3 regions of the Desulfitobacterium sp. PCE1 genome follow, and region 1 is predicted to be linked to each of the others. Evidence: riboswitches for the same ligand, from Rfam matches in the RefSeq annotation. Region 1 holds a riboswitch; each other region holds the start of a gene.

Region 1 (4,516 bases):
TGGGATATTACTGTGCAAGGGCTTAGACAGAAATTCCTTCTTGCTTGCGACTCTGAGCAAAGGTGGCAAATCAATGATTTCATAGGTATTGATTTCGATCCTACGAAAGCGATCCTGATTCACACCCAATAATTATTAGCAACGCCCTTTTGCCTCAATAAGAAACCCTCCTTGCCGAATCGATATCAGCAAGGAGGTTCGTGCTTTACTCTGGGTCTTCAAAGAGTCGATAATAACGTGCCTCCCCAGCTTCTCCCTCAAACATTTTAGCAGCTTCAATTTTTACCTCATCGTAATTTTCCTCAAAATTGAGCAAGACATTAAGGGCATGACGTACTTTGATACTGCTGTCGGCAATATTGCCAAAATTGAGCACACAGGCATGACAATAAGCCAGTAAACTATCCGCGCCAGCAGCTTTGGCTTCATCTAAATTCTGTACTTCATGCTCTGTAGCCCATTCCGGCCGGAAATGACCCAGTTGACCACTGCTTCCGCAGCAGACGGATTCTCTGCCGTGATGCTTCATTTCAACTCTTTGGTAGCCTGCTCGGTCCAATGCTTCTCTGACTTGCTTGGCAAATATTCCTTCAAAACGATCGGGGCAGGAGTCATGGATAGAATACACTTCTGAACTCTGGTGTGAGTCGAATTTTTCCAGCAGTGCTTCATAGACAGTAATAATCTCTACGTCTTTAAAGCTATCCTCATTACTAAATTGGTAAAAGCAGTTGGGACAGGCAATAACCAGGCGTTTGACCCCAAGCTGGCGCACTTTTTCTCTTAATTCAGCCTTGATCTTATCCCCTCGCTCGGGAAGCCCAATGTGATACATAGGGATACCACAGCAATTGTCAAATAATAAAGGGTTTTCATAAAGCTCAGTTAGAGTCTCGTAGACCTGCCGGGTCAGCTTTGGTGAATAAGTAAACATAGTACACCCTGGTAAGAATGCTGTATCTGCTGGATGGGAGCAGTTAAGATCCGAATAATCAATATTATAAAATTCCTTAAACAGGCTCATTACGGTTACGGCACGGTCAGGAAATAAATACTGATACTCATGTAAATCAATCTCTCCATTTTTTACTGCTTTAATTCTTCGTTGCTCGAACATCCGAAAGGGGCTTAAGCCTAATGAGCATACTGCCTCACACCTTCCACACAGGGCACAACCATAGGCCTCATGGGACTCAGGTCCTCTTGAAGCTATAGTTGCGGGAGATTCATTAAGCTCTGTTAAGATACGGCAACTATCCGAACATTCGCCACAACTCAGGCATTCTTCTGCAATCTTTTTTGCCCAATTCTTTGCTTGACTCATAGCATCACCTTCTTAAAATATCATTGTATTAATATCATGCAAGAATCATTCCATGATAGGCGGATAAGGGATAATGGGGATTTGCAAGGTGTTGAAGGGGGAAGAAAGGGTTTTCGAGGGCATAATAATTCTCATTTTGAAACTCTAGGTGGGAAATTTATTTTTTCGGTTTTGAGAAAGTCTCATATTGAGAATATATATCGGTTTTTTGGGGCTGGCTACTTAGAAAATAGCCTACTTAAGGGTTTTGCCGGGTTGGCATAGTTCTTGCGTTATAAATAGTTAGACATTTACAAATGGATTAAACCTTGCTTAATAAATGAATAATGCTCCGAGCCTTATAGCCTACGGTTGAAACTATGGCTTTAAGGCCTGGGTTAATCACCCACAGGGTTGCTATAGAAATGTAACATCCCCCCGATAGGAAAGGAGGCAATGAAGACGATAAAACACTTCTTCTGAATCTCCATTCCGAGGAAGTGTTTTTGTGATTCTAAAGTTAGGAGGCAGAAAGAATGTTGAATGCAAACACACCGGTGATTTCTTTTGTCGCACCATCGGGAACAGGAAAGACCACCCTTTTGGAGAGGGTGGTTGTGAAATTGAAACAAAGCGGGCTTAAGATCGCTACCATTAAACATGATGCCCATCGTTTTGATATAGACATACCGGGCAAAGATTCCTGGAAGATGGCCCAGGCTGGGGCAGATATTGTTATGATCGCCTCAGCAGAAAAAATTGCCATCATTCAAAAGATTGATGAAGAAAAGGAACTGGATGATTTAATAAGCCGTATCGATAAGGTGGACCTCATCCTTACTGAAGGGTTTAGAATCAGTGGCAAACCCAAAATTGAGGTTCACCGCAGCGAACGTAGCAGTGAACTTCGCTCAGAACCCCATGAGCTGCTGGCTATTGCCAGTGACATAACTTGGCAGATCGGAGTTCCTTGTTATCACATCGATGATGTAGATGGTGTCGTAGAAACCATAATGTCATATAGAGAGACTTATGACCAAACTATGCAAAGGAGGCCTTAACTTAATCGTGGAATCAAAGATTTCAAACATCTATCAAAGCAATCGCTCAACGAGATTGCGTCTCTTTTTGTTAATGGGGATTATCCTATTCCTAGCAGTCACCGCCTTATCAGTAGGTAGATATCCAATTCATCCTGGAGATGTTTGGACCACGCTGGCCAGCCGCTTATTTGGTTTTGAAGCCGCAGTATCATTTACTGTTCAGACCGTCATCTTCGATATACGCATTCCCCGCATTTTTGCCGCGATCCTGATTGGTTTTGCTTTATCAGTATCCGGGGCAGCCTTTCAAGGGATTTTTAGAAACCCTCTGGTCTCTCCGGACATCTTGGGGGTGTCTGCAGGCGCCGGGTTTGGAGCGACCTTGGCCATTCTGTACTCCTGGGGTAGTCTCGGGATAACTCTATCAGCCTTTTGCTTTGGTTTACTGGCTGTGGGACTTACGTATTATATCGGCACTAAAATCAAGGATTCCGGTGAGATAACCCTGATCCTCGTTCTCGGAGGAATGCTGGTAGGGACAGTTTTTACTTCCTTGGTTTCACTCATTAAATGCGTGGCCGATCCTTACGAAAAGCTGCCCGCCATCACCTACTGGCTGACATAACTTCTCCCAAGTCAGGAATCGAGAAAAAAGCTTGAAGCTTTTTTTTTGCCTTTTTTAAGAAAAACGCTGGGAAAAGCCTTTATTTTTGATCTTGCGCCTGCGGAGTATTATGGCATATTTTTTGCAATTAGTAATAGTGTCCCAGTTACCTCATTCACCTCAAATATCCAATATCTTTGCAAATAAACAATCAAGGAGGGATTTTATGGCCTAGCAAATATGGAAAAAAGATATGAATCACAAGACAAGCCCTGACCATTAACCTCCCCATCGCGGGAAGATAAGTAAAGGAGGATTATCATGTCTGTAGATTTTGTTCCGAACAAATATATTGATGAAAAGGGTGTTCAATGGACGTATTCGCGATGTTTCTTCTGCCATATGAACTGTGGCATCATGATTGGCGTCGACACTAAGGCTGATAGAATAGTTGAGATAAAAGGGAATCCGAAAGAAGGAACCGTACTCTGTGACAGAATGGGTAAGCACGGTGAAAAAGCCATTCAGATGCATTATCATCCCAAACGGATCAATTATGTCTTGAAACGTGCCGGCAAACGCGGCGAAGACAAATGGGTGCAAATCCCGTACCAACAAGCCATGGATGAAATCGCCGAGAAACTCCAAACCCTGATAGACAAGCACGGTCCTGAAACTCTCGTCTCTTCCGAAGGAACCTACCGTTCCGACCATCTCTGGGCCAGAAGCCGCTTCACGAATATTTTAGGCAATCCCGGCAACGTAGTCGATCCCGGGACCATCTGCTGGTGCTGGAACTATACCATCAACATGGCCATGACCGGCTGGCCTATTGAGGCCATCTCACCTGTCGGTATCGATACCGCTGACACCTTTGTTATTTGGGGCCTCAGCGCTTCCGAAAAATACGGTCCGCAGTCACCCATGTGGCGCAGCTATCTTGCCGCCCTCAACCGGGAAGGCAAGAAACCGAAGCTTATTACCATCGACCCGGTCTGTACCACCCAAGCTCTCATGGCCGACCACTGGCTGGCCCTCCGGCCCAGCACTGACCATGCTTTAGCCCTGGCCTGGCTCCATCAAATCGTGAAAAACAAATGGTATGATGCCGATTTCCTACAAAAATGGACCAACGCTGTTTTCCTCTTGACGAAAGACGGCAAAAAAATGATTAGGGCCAGCGAAGTCGCAGACAGTGGTGAATTAGAAGACTTCGTGGTCTGGAACAACAAGACTGGTGCAACCGCATTGTGGTGTTCTGACGAAAACCGCTATTACGACGGAGATAACGTCGAGGCTTCCCTGTCCGGCGAATACAATGTTACCTTCAAAGATGGCAAAACTGCCGCTTGTATCACCGCCTTCGACGCTATCGTCGAAATGCTCCATGAGTATACTCCCGATTGGGCTGCCGAAATTACCGGTCTTCGGGCTTCCCAAATTGAAGCCACCGCTGAAGTCTACGCTACCAACGGGACAGCTTTCATCACCTGGGGTCTCGGCGGCGGCGACCAGCACGGTCCTAATGCTTCCGCACTGTGTATCACTAAGACCATGCTGCGTCTA
Region 2 (4,516 bases), 660 kb from region 1:
TATTTAATGGGGCTTAAAGGATTCCCTGGTACCATCGAGGAAGAAGAAACTCAGGAGTTTGATTTTGAGAAGCAGGTTAAATTCATTCTTGGACAATCGGGATTTTTGACTTGGTCCAATTCTTTGGAACTGGCTAAAAACCGGGGTGAAGTATCGGAGGACCAATGGCAAACATTCGAAGCTTATCAGGACTTTTGGAATCGTCAGATTCGCCAGGTTCTTTGGCAGGAACGTTTACAGAGCCAAAATCGCTGGGATATTCTCCGTGAAGTGAATTGGCGTTTTAAGCCTTTGAATTCATTTACCGCCGATGAAGAAGGGATGGTCCATCAAGCCCTTAGACAAATGGGAAACAGATTGGCTGTTCATCGAGGATTGAGTAAAAAGAAAGCCTCCCGTGGAACCCTGCGGGTTTCCTCTTTGCTAAAAGAAATGGTTCGGGGCAATGGATCTGTCTTTCGCTTTGAATATGAAACCTATGTCTTAAAGCATCCCGAGCTTATTGTACTATGCGATGTATCCAATTCCGTAGCTCCCTTTTCTCAATTTCTTCTTTACTTATGCCAACGCATCAAATCCCGGTTTCGCAAAGTACGGCTTTACCTTTTTATTGATGGAATCTGGGATATCACCTGTGAAGAATGGTTAAACACCGGTGATTCTATGGCAGAGATCCGTTCCTGGGGCCGCAAGCATTCTTCTGGATTCACAGATTATGGTAAGGTTTTCAATGACTTTGCCCAGAATGTTCTTCCCTCTCTTTCCACAAAGGGAACCGTGTTGATCATGGGAGATGGCCGCAACAATTTCCGCCCTGCTCAAGCAGAATATTTGCAGGAGATCCAAGAGAAGGTTAAGCATATCTTTTGGTTGAACCCTTTGGAGGAAAAGGATTGGACTTTACCCGACAATCTTATGAAGGAGTATAGGAGGTATTGCACCCAGGTTTTTCCCTGCCGGAACCTCAGTGATTTATGGCAGATCTCTAAAAAAGTATTCTCCTAAAGAACGATTAGCCAAATTCCCAAGCGCTTGGGAATTTGGCTAAGAGAAGGTTCTTCGTCTTATTTTCCGAAGGAACAATGGGGATAAGTGCATTCCGGACACTCCAGGCACAATCCTCCATGACCGTATTTGGCAATTTCCAGACGAGTAAGCCGCTCACCGGCTAGAATGCGTGTTGCTACAAGGTCAAAGACCGTTTTTCTTGAATACATGACACAGCCGGGCAATCCCAAAATCGGGATATCATTCAGGTAAGCCAATAACAGCATGGCTCCGGGAAGAACAGGAGTACCATAAGTGACTAACTCTCCCCCCAAACCTTTGATCGCCGTAGGGGTCAAATCATCGGGATCCACGGACATGCCGCCGGTTACCAGGACCATTTCTGCACCATGAGCTATATGCTCGCGGATGCGTTCTTGGATCATCTCTACATTATCATCGGCAAAGGTTTGTCCCAAGAGAACAGAGCCCCATTCGGCCACTTTTCCTTGGAGAACCGGTCCAAATTTATCTTGGATACGGCCATGGTATACTTCACTTCCCGTGGTAACCACTCCAACCTTTTTGGGTTGAAGGGGGCGGATTTGAAGAAGTGGTTCCTTAAATTGCCGGGCGATTTCTTCGGCTTCTACAATAACTTTCTCATCAATCATCAGAGGAACGACCCTGGTCCCCGCAATTTTCTGCCCTTTCTTCACGGGACGGTGATTATGAAGGGTAGCGAGGATAATATATTCTAAAGAATTGAGGGCATAGATCCCTTCTTCAGAAGCATAGATTAATCCATCCTCCTCAGCAATTAAATTGACCTTTCCCTCTTTTGTTTCACTAAAGGAAAGACCTGGGCCCGCCACTGCTTTGGCCAGACGCTCTGCTGCTTCATCTTCGTGAATAAGACCCGGAGTCTGATCCCACACAAAAATACGCTCTTTTCCCATACTGAGAAGAATCGGTATATCTTCTTCCTTGATAACATGACCTTTTCTAAAGCGAGCATCTTTTGTTTTTCCGGGGATAATTTGTGTCAGATCGTGCATAAGCACAGATCCGATCGCATCCTGCACTCTAATCTTCTCCATGGGGTTTCCTCCTTTTCTTTGCGGAAGGCATGTTCATTTCTAAACACACCCTGGTTTCAGGCATCTCTGAAACGGCCAAATTCCGTAGATCAATTCGGTAGGAAATATGGCTCGGCTACTCATTATTATAAACCATAACTGGCAATCAGGGAATGATTCACTTTCATAAGAAAATCATTTTTTCCTCGATTTTAAAGGGTTTCTTCAAGGAAATATAGAATTTTGTTCATACATAATACTTTGATGACACTTTTGTGAAAGGAAGGGAAGTATGGCTGGTAATATTCTTAAGTTCGAGATATTTAAAAACAATCCCAACTGGCAGGGACTGCCTGATTCGTTTTGGGAGTACTGTTCTGACCATGGACGGGTTCGCCATTATGCTGCAAAGCAATTCCTTTTCTTTTCCGGAGAAGACGGTAATTCAGTCTATTTTTTACTCAAAGGCCGTATCCAAATTTTGCTCATGAGTGAATTTACTGAGAAAATTTTTCGGATTCTGCAACCTCCCGCATTTTTCCCGGAAGTTATATTAGATAATAAAGTATATCCTTATGCAGCACTCACTGCCGAGGCCTCCGATGTCTTCGTTTTGGATCGAAAGGCGCTACTTCAGTACTTTAATGAAAATCCTTCCGCACTTCTGCCTTTTTATCGAAATATGGCTTTGGATCTCCGCAGAGCTTATCGGCAAATCAAGAATATTGCTCTGGGGGATGCTCGTTCTCGGTTGGGAGCTAAGATCTTCGCTTTAGCTCATGTCCACGGCCAAGAGACTCCTGAGGGAATTCTCATTACGATTCCCCTTACCGCAACAGAGTTGGCAGGAATGTGCAGTTTAGCACGGGAATCCGTAAGCCGCATATTAAGTGAACTGAAGGATTTAGGAATTCTCAAAATGGAGAAGAAACAAATAACTGTCAGCAATTTAGACCAGCTGAGAGGATGGATTCATGAACGCCAAAACTCCTTGTGACTCTTTATAGATTCTGTCGGCGGTCAAGAAAATGAGTGAGCCTTTCCAGCGGAAGGCCATTTTCTATATAGTCTTCAAGGATGCGGCCGATTATACCGGGGAGTTCAGACGTCTGGAGCTTTTCCCGGGACAATCGTGCCAATTGTGGATGCCTTCCCAAACGCCCGCCAAGATGGAGAGTCCAGCCTGATTCCCCGGGAAGTATTTTGCCTGTTTTACATGAGCGCACACAATCCCCGCAACCAATGCACTTACTTTCATCAAATTCCAGCCTTCCCTGCCAAGACAGAGCACCTTCTTGACAGGAACGGCAGCAGGCTTGACAGCCCGTACACCTTGCCCCTGTGAACTTGGGCATAAGAAAGCCCGTTAGCCCTATATCTTTGATTTGGGGCTGAGAACAGGCGTTGGGACAACCGGCTATGCTTATCTTCGGCAAATGATGATAATGAATCACCGGAAACTTCTGGTTCAGATGAGAAAACAAATCCATACTCTTTAGAATCTGCTCTAACTGTTGGTATAAAAAAGACCAATCCTGAGCAGATTTACTGCAATTTTTCCGACAATGTTCCAGAACAAAGCCAGGGTTATCGATCATTATGCCTCCTCCATTACTGCACATTTAAACTTATTGTACCATCCACAGGCTGTGGTTTTGTGTTTTGGGTCACACTTCTTAAGTTCACAACAGCAAATAAAAAACATAGCCATGTGACTATGCTTAAAGTATAATTTGGTGTTGCTAAGCCTTACCCGCTCCTGCGTGTTCGGGGATATGCCTACCTTTCCTCTCCGAAATCAATAATCCTGCTAACGTAAGTACAATCCCAAATACTGAGGCTCCGGTAATTCTTTCACGAAGCACAATAACGGCAGTAATAACGGTTATGACGGGAACCATATAAATATAAACGCTGGTTTTCACTGCACCCAATAGTTTAACCGCGGAGTTCCATGTTACAAAGCAAAGCGCCGATGCCCCCAACCCTAAAAACAGGATATTGAATAGGTTAGTCGGTCGTGTTAGTTCAGTTATGTCTGGCTTGAACCCAAATATGATTAAAGCGGGTATCATAAACACCAACCCATAGAAGAAAATTCTCCGTGTTGCCTGAATGGTGTTGTATTGAAACCCGCTTATTTTCTTTGTCAGAACAGAATAGGCGGCCCATACCACGGCAGCTAAAACGCCCAGTATATCTCCCAACGGATTCAGTTGCAGGTTGTTGCATCCGTTAAAGCTGATGAGGATAATTCCGACAACCGCAACGCTAAAACCCATAAAAAACCGCACTCTCAATTTCTCGGTATCTAAAAACAGATGAGCAAATATGGCGGTAAAAAACGGCGAAATTGAGACAATTACCCCTACATTGGAGGCGAAGGTATAAGTCAGGGCTATATTTTCAAGCAAGAAATACAGTGTAACCCCACATAAACCAGCGGCGGC
Region 3 (4,516 bases), 300 kb from region 1:
AAGGGGCAGGCTAACCAGATCAATTCCTTCGGTGGTTAAGTTCTCAGCGAAATCTCCTGGTCCCACATCAAGCCCCATGTCCTGCATCTTCTTAATGCTTTCCATAGCCAGCAAACTTACTTGACGATGCCAATCTCCCCCATGGGCATCACCTTCAATGCCAAAATTAACCTTCAGGATTCCCTCGCCCACGTTTTTCTTCCGCATCCCCTTTTTCTCACTTGTACAAACTGCAATAATTTTCGCCATTTTATCTTTCCTCCCCAACTTTTTAGCTTATATGATCTTCGCGAATAAAATGACCGCTCTTGCCGCCGGTTTTTTCCATGAGCCGAATATCGCCGATGACCATGGTCTTATCGATAGCTTTGCACATATCATAGATGGTTAAAGCTGCAACGCTTACTGCTGTAAGAGCTTCCATCTCAACCCCGGTTTTCCCCGTGACCTTGACGATTCCTTCGATTTCTATGGTTCCGGGAGGAACAATTTCAAAACTCAGTTTAGCCCCTGTAATAGCCAAAGGGTGACACATAGGAATAACATTTGAAGTTTGTTTGGCAGCCATGATTCCTGCGACTTGGGCTACCGCCAATACATCCCCTTTAGCAATCTGCCCTAATCGGATTCTCTCTAAAGTTTCCGGTTGCATTTCTACCTTACCTCGGGCGGTAGCCACTCGAGTGGTCTCCGCTTTATCTGAGACATCCACCATACGTGCCCGGCCTTCTTCATCAAAATGTGTCAATTCCATAATTATCCTCCAATCTGGGACATAATCCGTTGATCCTGCCAAGCCTGATCATTCATATGATGTTCAGCCGGCTTATTCCAAATCGCTTGGGCAAAAACATCCCTGACCTCATCATCACTCTTGTTGGAGCGAAGCACTTCACGAAAATCCACTTCATTGGAACTGTGTAAACATAGGCGCAGCTTACCATCGGGAGTTAAGCGAATACGGTTGCAGGTGCTGCAAAAATGTTTGCTGATAGCGCTGATAAAGCCCACACTACCTTTAAATCCCTCCGAAGTGATATATTCAGCAGGCCCTCCTCCTCGAATGTCACGAGTAGCTTTAAGGCCCTCTAAGCCCAATATTGCTTTCATCTCATCGATGGATACAAAATCACTGCGTTTATCCGAACTGATTCCGATGGGCATCAATTCGATAAAGCGAACATGAACGGGATAGTCATGGGCTAATTCCATAAAACGTGGCAGTTCATGGCTATTGAAATCACGAACAACCACTACGTTGAGTTTAACCGGATGTAACCCTACTTCGAGGGAGCGGTGTATCCCTTGAAAGACTTTCTTAATATCCCCACCACGGGTGAGCTCTCGAAACTTATCTTCATCGAAGGTATCCAGGCTTATATTAACTCGATTAACTCCCGCCTTCTTTAGGTCTTCTGCCATGTCTGGAAGAAGTATCCCATTGGTGGTAAGCATCAGATCCTCCACCCCTGAAATTTGGGAAGCATTCTGTAAAAATTCCAGAATTCCGGATCGAATTAAGGGCTCCCCGCCGGTTATGCGAAACCGTCTAAATCCTAAGGAGGTACTAATCCGCATGACACGTGATATTTCTTCATAGGTCAAGATAGACTCATGGGGAATCCATTGAACTCCTTCAGGAGGCATGCAATACTTGCAACGTAAATTGCAGCGATCTGTAATGGAAATCCTCAGGTATTCGATCTGGCGTCGATATTGATCTTGCATAGATTTCCCCCACCTTCACGTTCATTATTCCACAAAACAAAGAACTCCCACGGTCTGTAAAACCGGGGAGTTCCCCTATACCCTACAGACTCCTTTCCAAATGGGAGGCATTACTGTTTCCAATAATACCCGGTGCAGAATGCACGACTGGTAAACCATAGCTCACTTTAGGTTTCCAGCTTCGGAGCACAAAACGTATTCTATTACTCATTATACTACGGCTGTGAATAATTATTAAAGAATGTAACTAATTGTAGTATACACTATTTTGGAGATTGCAAAAAGAGTTCTAATAATAATATTTCTTAATCTTTATTAACAAATCTTAATAAATTCCTGATAAAATAGCCGCTTTTTATAGTTTCCTTTAAATACGATAAAGAATGTCTACATTATTGTCAAGTATTATGAAGATTATGCTGTTGCAGGGTTAGGTATTCTTGAGGTGTATTCATATTACTGAAACAAAGACGTATGTTTGGAAAATTAATGAAATCCTTCTCCCTCATATGACGTACCCTGTTGTTTTGCCGAATAAATACTGCCAGTTTAAGATGCTTCGCCTTTAAACTGTCTTCAATTATGGGAAGACAGTTTTTGTGATAAAAAGCATGGAGGGGTTGAATTTCGCCATCAAGCTCAGGGATTAAGATATCAACCTCCCCTTCAATTTTCCCGGCCATAAATCGAATCACTTCTACACTCAAAAAAGGCATATCGCAAGCGGCAAAAAAGGCATAATCATAACGAGCTTCCCGCAAGCATGCTTCTAACCCTCCTAAGGGCCCATGGTCCAGATAATTATCTTTGATCACTTTAACTCCATATTTAGCATAGAGCTCCGGATGATTGCTGCTAATCATCACTTCAGCAAAGACCGTACTAAAGATAGCTAAGGTATGCTCAATGAGTGGGACCCCAGCCCATTCAATAAAAGCCTTGTTGCGACCCATGCGAGAGCTTTTCCCACCGGCCAGGATAATTCCGGTTATCGGCAAAAGGGTTTCTCCATTATTAGCATCCATATGGTATGTCTCCCTATATCTATCAATGATCAGACTTTTGTCTTTTGCTTTATTGTAACACAGATAAGCCCTTCCCATAAAAGAACTTTTACTTTCCACCCTAATAGCTAGTTAATACCAAGCTGTTTTTTCTGAAATAAAAAAGGGAGAGTGCCGCAAGCTATGCATATTAGACAAAGCTTGGACACTCCCCTATTCCTATCCTCACAGAGGATAAGTCAACTACGCTTCAGATGGAGTCGAAACTCCACCTGAAGCAAGTTTCCTTTATTGTGCAGATTGCACCAGAGGTTCCACCCGCACACCGCAGACCTTATATTCGTAGGTCTTAGTTACTTTATCATACGCTCCGTTGGTTAAGACATTCGTCGGTGACTCCCTATAATGCAGGGTCATAAAGAGCACTCCAGGCGGGACCCTTTCAGTTACCCAGACCTTGGTCACTACCTCACCGCGGCGGGAAACTACTTTAACATTCTCACCGTCCTGAATTCCCAACCGTCGGGCATCCTTAGGATTAAGTTCAGCCAATTCCTCAGGTGCATGCTCATCCAACGCAGCTGAGAAACGAGTGGAGATATTGTAATGCTGCAGCTTGCGGCCTGTGGTCAGCAGGAATGGATACTCTTCATCAGGCAGCTCATCCGGCAGTTGATGCTCAATCGCCGCGAATAAGCCTTTGCCACGGGTAAATTTCCCTTCGTGCAGGAACTTCGTTCCCGGATGATCGGCATGGGGAACCGGCCATTGCAATCCCTTCCTGCCCAGACGTTCATAGGTGATGCCGGCATATTGCGGCGTCAGCGCGGCAATTTCCTGCATGATCTCCGCGGGAGACTGGTAAGCCATCGGATACCCCATCCGGTTGGCGAGCTCACAAATGATTTCCCAGTCAGCCTTCGCAGCGGCGATCGGCTTAATCGCCCGATTAACCCTCTGCACCCGACGCTCGGTATTCGTGAACGTGCCGTCCTTTTCCGCAAAGCTGGCGCCCGGCAAAATGACATCAGCCAGTTCGGCGGTCTCAGACATAAAGATGTTCTGAACAACCAGGAAATCCAGAGCCTCCAGGCCTTTACGCACGTGATTGGCGTCGGCGTCGGTTAGCACAGGGTCTTCGCCCATGATATACATAGCCCGCAATTCCTTCTTAACCGCTGAATCAAACATATCCGGAATCATGAAGCCCTGGTTGGGATTAAGGGAAGCTCCCCAGGACTCTTCAAACTTAGCCCGCACCGACGGGTTGGTAACACTCTGGTAACCGGTGTAAACATTAGGCAGAGCCCCCATATCGCAGGCTCCCTGCACATTGTTCTGACCCCTCAACGGGTTGACTCCGGAGCTTTCCTTCCCGATATTTCCAGTGAGCATGGCCAGATTGGCCAGGGACATAACATTATCTGTGCCACAGACATGCTCCGTGATTCCCAGGGTGTAGAAAATCTGAGCACGTTCCACACCGGTGTAGAGACGGGCAGCTTCCACCATTAGCTCTACGGGAACTCCAGTGATTTTGCTGACTTCTTCCGGCGGGAATTTCTTGAGATTTTCCCGTAGTTGTTCATAGCCTTCGGTCCGTTCCTCAATAAAGGCACGATCCTCCCAGCCGTTCTCCAAAATGATATTCATAATCCCATTGATCAGGGGAATATCTGTGCCCGGCTTCAATCTCATCCAGACATGAGCATCCCTGGCCAGCTCGATCTCCCGTGGATCAGCTACGATGAGCTTGGCTCCCCGAGCCAGTGCTTGTTTCATCT

Evidence for each region. A riboswitch is a leader RNA that binds a small molecule or an ion and turns the genes downstream of it on or off. The one in region 1 is predicted to bind molybdenum cofactor.
Region 2: it holds a riboswitch for molybdenum cofactor, as region 1 does, so the genes downstream of both, DESPCE1_RS0110890 (molybdopterin-binding protein) here and mobB (molybdopterin-guanine dinucleotide biosynthesis protein B) in region 1, are expected to answer to the same signal.
Region 3: it holds a riboswitch for molybdenum cofactor, as region 1 does, so the genes downstream of both, moaA (GTP 3',8-cyclase MoaA) here and mobB (molybdopterin-guanine dinucleotide biosynthesis protein B) in region 1, are expected to answer to the same signal.

Annotation. Positions count from the first base shown of each region.
Region 1 is NZ_KB913023.1:1,535,605-1,540,120, forward strand. It holds gene DESPCE1_RS0107620 (ABC transporter ATP-binding protein) at 1-132, shown strand, start outside; gene DESPCE1_RS0107625 ((Fe-S)-binding protein) at 206-1,324, opposite strand; molybdenum cofactor riboswitch at 1,642-1,773, shown strand; gene mobB (molybdopterin-guanine dinucleotide biosynthesis protein B) at 1,840-2,364, shown strand; gene DESPCE1_RS21210 (iron ABC transporter permease) at 2,372-2,971, shown strand; gene DESPCE1_RS0107645 (molybdopterin-dependent oxidoreductase) at 3,272-4,516, shown strand, end outside.
Region 2 is NZ_KB913023.1:2,194,734-2,199,249, forward strand. It holds gene DESPCE1_RS0110885 (VWA domain-containing protein) at 1-1,005, shown strand, start outside; gene DESPCE1_RS0110890 (molybdopterin-binding protein) at 1,065-2,087, opposite strand; molybdenum cofactor riboswitch at 2,080-2,216, opposite strand; gene DESPCE1_RS0110895 (Crp/Fnr family transcriptional regulator) at 2,359-3,063, shown strand; gene DESPCE1_RS0110900 (4Fe-4S dicluster domain-containing protein) at 3,068-3,664, opposite strand; gene DESPCE1_RS0110905 (DMT family transporter) at 3,809-4,516, opposite strand, start outside.
Region 3 is NZ_KB913023.1:1,233,826-1,238,341, reverse strand. It holds gene DESPCE1_RS0106115 (MOSC domain-containing protein) at 1-249, opposite strand, end outside; gene moaC (cyclic pyranopterin monophosphate synthase MoaC) at 272-754, opposite strand; gene moaA (GTP 3',8-cyclase MoaA) at 757-1,728, opposite strand; molybdenum cofactor riboswitch at 1,802-1,927, opposite strand; gene DESPCE1_RS0106100 (molybdenum cofactor guanylyltransferase) at 2,127-2,753, opposite strand; gene fdhF (formate dehydrogenase subunit alpha) at 3,021-4,516, opposite strand, start outside.